Regions from separate parts of the Mesorhizobium sp. M6A.T.Cr.TU.014.01.1.1 genome, predicted to be linked through region 2. Evidence: predicted binding sites of a transcription regulator. Region 2 holds the regulator's gene; the other holds the start of a gene.
The links. Region 2 encodes LexA, which represses DNA repair genes until DNA is damaged. Its sites were predicted from a motif close to TGTTCNNNNTGTGTTCNG; they were not measured.

Region 1 (3,416 bases), on a different contig from region 2:
CGGACGGGTCGAACGCGAACACACAGGCGCGCCCTCGACCTTAAAGACCGGACCGGGCAAGACCCCACGGGCGGCCTAGACCATGATCCCGAAAAGTGGGAACCGGTTTTCGGATAAGATCATAGTCAAACAAGAAAGAGCCCCATCCCCACCCCATCGGGATGGAACAGGCTCTAAGCCGAGATGAAACGTGTCCTGCGTTTCGTTTTCGCCGGCGGCGTCGGTTTCGTCGTCGACGCGGCGGCGCTGTGGCTTCTGCTGGCCTTCACGCAGCTTGGACCCTTCGTCGCACGTGTCGTCTCGATCGGCTTTGCGCTGTCCGTCACCTGGGCCATCAACCGCCACCTGACCTTCTCGCCGTCGAGCCGCGGCATCGCGCAAGAGGGCGCACGCTATGGCGGCGTCGGCATCGCCACCAGCATCTTCAATTACCTCGCCTATTGCGCCATCCTGATGGCGCTGCCGGCAATGCCGCCGCTGACGGCACTTGCCATCGCCTCGCTGGTCGCGATGGCGCTCTCCTTCCTCGGTTATTCCAGGCTGGTCTTCGATCGGTGAAGGGCTGCGCCAAGCGAAGCGCGGCCCCATATAGGTCTTAGCCGATATAGGTCTTGGGCCGATTGGCAGAAGGCGCCGAGTTCCGTATATCGCTGTCGTCGATGCATCGGCCCGAAAAGCGGAATCGATTTTCGGAAAGCACGATGGATAGATTCAAAGTGTTGGAGCGTACTTTGTGCGTCCAAATGGACGCACGTCGCTCCAAGTGCGCCGGAGAGCCGCCATGAAATTGAAAATCGCCGTCCAGATGGACCACATCTCCACCGTCTCGATTGCCGGCGACACTTCGTTTGCGCTGTCGCTGGAAGCGCAGCGCCGCGGTCACCAGCTGTTCCACTATACGCCCGACCGGCTGTCGCTGCGCGGCGGCAAGGTGTTTGCCCGCATCGAGGCAATGCAGGTCCGCGATGAGAAGGGCGATCACTATTCGCTCGGCGAAGAAGTGCGCACCGACCTGTCGGAGATGGACGTCGTCCTGCTCAGGCAGGATCCGCCCTTCGACATGAACTACATCACCTCGACGCACATACTCGAGCGTATCCATCCCAAGACGCTGGTGGTCAACGACCCGGCCTGGGTGCGCAACAGCCCGGAAAAGATCTTCGTCACCGAGTTTCCCGACCTGATGCCGGAAACGCTGATCACCAAGGATCCGCTGGAGGTCGCCGCCTTCCGCAAGGAGTTCGGCGACATCATCGTCAAGCCGCTCTACGGCAATGGCGGCGCGGGCATCTTCCATCTGCACGAGGCCGACCGCAATCTCGCCTCGCTGCTCGAGATGTTCGGCCAGATGTTCCGCGAGCCCTACATCGTGCAGCGTTATCTGAAGGACGTGCGCAAGGGCGACAAGCGTATCATCCTGATCGACGGCGAGCCGGTCGGCGCCATCAACCGGGTGCCGGCCGAGCATGATTCACGCTCCAACATGCATGTCGGCGGCCGCGCCGAAAAAACCGAACTGACGGCGCGCGAGCGCGAGATCTGCGCCCGCATCGGCCCGTCGCTGAAGGAGCGCGGTTTTATCCTCGTCGGCATCGACGTGATCGGCGACTACATGACCGAGATCAACGTGACGTCGCCGACCGGCGTGCGCGAGGTAAAACGCTTCGGCGGCGCCGATATTGCGAGCCTGTTCTGGGATGCGGTCGAGGGCAAGCGCAAGTAGCCTTCCCAGGCGCATTTCGAGCCCGCAACTCTGACGCAACTTCCTGGCAGCAATGGTATTTGTCTGTTCCCCTAATGTTCTTGCCTTGGCCGTAAATCTGTGGTTGTCTCTGGTGAAGCCGTTCGCGGCATGATCGCAGAGGCTTGGGCAAGCCTGCATCCGGGGTGAAAAAATGGTTGCGCGGGTCCGCACGGTCGCTTTCCAAGGCATCGAGGCCGTGCCGGTCGACGTGCAGGTGATGATCGCGCCGGGCAAGGTCAACATGCACATCGTCGGCCTCGCCGACAAGGCGGTGGCCGAAAGCCGCGAGCGGGTGCAGGCGGCATTGCACGCATCGGGCCTGTCGATGCCGTCGAAGAAGGTTACCGTCAATCTGGCGCCGGCGGATCTGCCGAAGGAAGGCAGCCATTACGACCTGCCGATCGCGCTCGGCCTGATGGCGGCGCTTGGCGCCATTCCGGGCGACATGCTGGCCGGCTATGTCGTGCTTGGCGAGCTGTCGCTCGACGGCACTATCGCCGCGGTGGCCGGCGCGCTGCCGGCGGCGATCGGCGCCAATGCCGAGGGCAAAGGCCTGATCTGCCCTTTCGCCTGCGGACCGGAAGCGGCCTGGGCCGGCAAGGATTTCGACATTCTGGCGCCGCGCAGCCTGATCGCCATCGCCAATCATTTTCGCGGCACCCAGGTTCTCTCGCGGCCGGAAGCCGGCATCCATGCCTCGGCGCGCGACCTGCCTGATCTCGCCGACATCAAGGGCCAGGAAACCGCCAAGCGGGCGCTCGAAGTGGCGGCCGCCGGCGGCCATAATCTGCTGATGATCGGACCGCCGGGGTCGGGAAAATCGATGCTGGCGCAGCGGTTGCCGTCGATCCTGCCGCCGCTGGCGCCGAGGGAATTGCTCGAAGTCTCGATGATCGCGTCGGTGGCCGGCGAACTCGGTGAGGGAAAACTGACCGACCGGCGGCCATTCCGCGCGCCGCACCATTCTGCCTCGATGGCGGCGATGGTCGGCGGTGGCCTGCGCGTGCGGCCGGGCGAGGCGTCGCTTGCCCATCACGGCGTGCTGTTCCTCGACGAGTTTCCCGAATTCTCGCCGCAGGCGCTCGATGCGCTGCGCCAGCCGCTGGAGACCGGCGACTGCATGATCGCCCGCGCCAATCATCGCGTCACCTATCCGGCGCGCATCCAACTGGTCGCGGCGATGAACCCGTGCCGCTGCGGCATGGCCGGCGAGCCGGGCTATCGCTGCCTACGCGGCGACCGTTGCCGCACCGATTACCAGGCGCGCATTTCGGGCCCGCTGCTCGATCGCATCGATCTCCGGATCGAAGTGCCGGCGGTCTCGGCCAGCGATCTCATCCGGCCGGACCGGGCGGAGAAAAGTGCCGCGGTGGCGCTGCGCGTGGCGCGCGCCCGCACCATCCAGCGAGAGCGTTTCGAGCGGCTCGGCGCGACCTCCGCCACCACCAACGCGCATTGCTCGCCCTCCGTCATCGAGGAGATCGCGATGCCGGATGCATCAGGCCTGGCGCTGCTCAGGGATGCCAGCGAGAAACTCGGCTTTTCCGCGCGGGCCTACCACCGCGTTTTGAAAGTGGCGCGGACGCTGGCCGATCTCGAGGCCAGCGAGACGGTCGGCCGCATCCATCTGGCCGAGGCGATTTCCTACCGCATGAGCTCGGAGCGCATGGCG
Region 2 (3,416 bases):
TATCAGGGACAGCATCGGTGGCGCCGAGGGGGAGATTGCCGCTGCGCTGATCGTCGGCGTGCGTGCCGGCATCCCCGAAGAGATCAACGAATCGATGCGGCGCACCGGCATCTACCACATCATCTCCATTTCCGGCCTGCACATGGCGCTTGTCGCCGGCACCATCATGGGATTGCTGCGCGGCGCCTTTGCGCTGTTTCCCGATTTTTCGTCGCGCCGGCCGGTCAAAAAATATGCGGCTGCAGCCGCACTCCTTTCCATCGCTGCCTATCTCATTTTTTCCGGCATCGCGGTCGCGGCTGAGCGCAGCTTCATCATGCTCGCGGTAATGCTTGTCGCCGTGCTGTTCGACCGGGCTGCGCTCACCATGCGCAATCTTACGATTTCAGCCATCGCCGTCATCGTCGTGTCGCCGCACGAGGTGGTCGGCCCAAGCTTCCAGATGTCCTTCGCCGCGACCGCGGCTCTCGTGGGCGCCTATGCCGGCTGGTCCGACTATCGTGCCGACAAGGCCACGGCGCCGCCACAACGACGGTCACCGGCCGCTTTCGTCACGCGGAAGCTCGTCGCTGGAACCGGCACCATCGCCATGACCTCCATCATTGCCGGCAGCGCCACCGCGCTCTTCGCCATCTGGCACTTCCAGCGCGTCTCGCCGCTCAGTCTGTTTGCCAATCTGGCCGTCATGCCGATCGTCACGGTCGTCATGTTCCTGGCGGTCGTCAGCGCCTTGGCAATGCCTTTCGGCTTCGACGGACCTTTCCTCTACATGATGGGCAAGGGGCTGACGGCCATGATTGCAATATCGGGATGGATCTCCGAACGTTCGCCGGTCGATGCAGTCGGGCTGATTTCGTTGCAGTCGGTTCTGCTGGTGACGGTCGCCCTGGTCATCGCCACGATGGCGACGACATGGTTGCGGCTTGCGGCACTTCCCTTTGCGCTTGCCGGCCTGCTGACGATTTCCGAGACGCGAACCCCCGACGTGCTGATCTCGGAGGATGCGCATCTGGTGGCGCTGCCGATCGGCGGCGGCGAACTTGCCGTCAACCGGGTGCGCTCGAACGAATTCACCACCGACAACTGGAAACATGCGCTGACTTCAGCGACCATTGTCGAGCCGGAGACGTTCGAAAAAGGAGACGTGCGGTTCGACATCGCCGACCCGGCCGACCTGCCGCCGGGAGCGCCTTTCTATTGCACTGCCGGCCTGTGCCTCGCCCGGCATCCGTCCGGCGCGATCATCGCGCTCGCCGACGACCGCAAAATCGCGCGGCCAGCCTGTGCCTTTGCGGACTTGATCGTCATCGACGATGCCACGGCCTATTATAATCCCTGCCGCAACCCGCTGGTCCTCGTCGTGACCAAACGGCAGCTCGCTCGCATGGGCAGTGCCGCCGTCTTTTTCGATCCGCTATCGGCGACGACGCGCGCAGAAATCCGTTTTGCCGTCAAACAGCCATATAGGCCTTGGCATGAGCAGCGGAGATTTTCGCGCGAGGCGAGGGGCCTGCCGCCATACCGTAAGCCTGAGAAACCCAAGAAAGCTGCCGTTCAGTAACGTCGGATCAATCCGACGAGCTTGCCTTGCACCTTGACCCGGTCCGGCCCGAAGATGCGCGTCTCATAGGCCGGGTTGGCGGCTTCCAGGGCGATCGAGGCGCCTTTGCGGCGGAACCGCTTCAGCGTCGCTTCCTCCTCGTCGACCAGGGCGACAATGATCTCGCCAGGCTGGGCGGTGTCGGCGTTGCGAATGATGACCGTGTCGCCGTCGAAGATGCCGGCCTCGATCATCGAATCACCCTTGACCTCCAGCGCGTAGTGCGCGCCGCCGGTGATCATGTCCGGTGGCACCGAGATCGAATGCGTCTGGTGCTGGATGGCATCGATCGGCACACCGGCAGCGATGCGGCCCATCACCGGGATGGAGACAGTGGCAACGACGTCGTCGTCATTGCCGGCCGCAGGCATGCGTGACGGCGCCGGCTTGATCTGTCGGCCGAGGCTGCCCTGCCCAAGGCTGCCCTGAATGACGCTCGGCGAGAATTTGCGTGCCGCATTGAGGCCGGGCGCGATCGAATCGGGCAGGCGCAGCACTTCCAGCGCGCGGGCGCGGTTGGGCAGCCGGCGAATGAAGCCGCGCTCCTCCAGCGCCGTGATCAGCCGATGGATTCCCGATTTGGACGCGAGATCGAGCGCTTCCTTCATCTCGTCAAACGAGGGCGGAATGCCGCTTTCCTTCAGCCGCTCGTGGATGAACATCAGCAGCTCATGTTGTTTGCGTGTCAGCATCGCGACCCCCAACAGAATCAGAAAAACAAACCCAGAACAAACACTATCTGTTCCAGTTGTGTTCCGCAACTGTTTAAAGTTTAATGAATGCGTTGACGTTTTGTTCAGCGTAGCATCAGCACGCTGCAGGCGGTGCCTGTCGCTGCGGGGGGAGCGAATGGCTCGCGCACGATCAGCCCGTTGGCGTCGGCCAGCATTCTGAGCATCGAGGAATCCTGGATGCCGAACGGCGTCGCCTTGAGCGTGCCGGCGTCTTCCTTCACCACGGCGCGTACATAGTCCTGCCTGATATCGTTGGCCGCCATGGCGGCACCGAGCCGCGCCTGACGCATGTCCTGCCGGTAGGCGCGTCCGCCAAGCCGCGCAAGCAGCGGCTTCAGGAAGAGCTGCGTGCAGACCAGGCTCGCCACCGGATTGCCGGGCAGGCCGATGCAGCGGATGTCGCCCAGCCGGCCGAACATCAGCGGCTTGCCGGGCCGCATGGCGATCTTCCAGAAATCGAGCGTCATGCCTTCGCCGGTCAGCACGTCGTGGACGAGGTCGTGGTCGCCGACCGAGGCGCCGCCCAGCGTGACGATGACGTCAGCCCCTGCGTTAACTGCCTTTTTCACCAGCGCGGCAATCGCCTCTTTGCGGTCGGGGGCGATGCCGAGGTCGAGCGCGCTGGCGCCGACCGAGCGGGCCGCGGCAGCGACGCCATAGGCGTTGGACGAGATGATCTGGTCCGGGCCAAGGTCGCTGCCTGGCGGCAGCAATTCGTCGCCGGTGGCGATGATGGCGACCAGCGGCCGTTTCACCACACTGACCTGCGGATGGTTGGCCGACGCTGCCAGCGACAACGCCGCCGGATCAAGCAGGCGGCCTTTCTCCAGCAGAACGTCGCCCTTCAAGAAATCGAGCCCGAGGCGGCGGATGTTGCGGCCTTCAACCGTCGACGCGGTCACTTCGATGCTGCCGCCGCCGAGGTCGCGGACATTCTCCTGGATGACGATGGTGTCAGCGCCTGCGGGAAGCGGCGCGCCGGTGAAGATGCGCACGGCCTGCGCCGGGCCGACTGTTCCGGCAAAGCCGCGTCCGGCCGGCGCCATGCCGATCACCGCAAGTGTTGCCGGCACGGAGGCGAC

Region 1: EN885_RS14060 (YifB family Mg chelatase-like AAA ATPase) is a predicted target of LexA. The motif match lies at 1,788-1,805, and genes of this name have one in related genera.

What each region holds. Positions count from the first base shown of each region.
Region 1 covers NZ_RZPG01000010.1:193,253-196,668, forward strand. Annotated here, with positions in the region: gene EN885_RS14045 (glycosyltransferase) at 1-79, shown strand, start outside; gene EN885_RS14050 (GtrA family protein) at 184-558, shown strand; gene gshB (glutathione synthase) at 782-1,723, shown strand; gene EN885_RS14060 (YifB family Mg chelatase-like AAA ATPase) at 1,896-3,416, shown strand, end outside.
Region 2 covers NZ_RZPG01000017.1:124,443-127,858, forward strand. Annotated here, with positions in the region: gene EN885_RS20130 (ComEC/Rec2 family competence protein) at 1-1,561, shown strand, start outside; gene lexA (transcriptional repressor LexA) at 1,555-2,292, opposite strand; gene glp (gephyrin-like molybdotransferase Glp) at 2,397-3,416, opposite strand, start outside.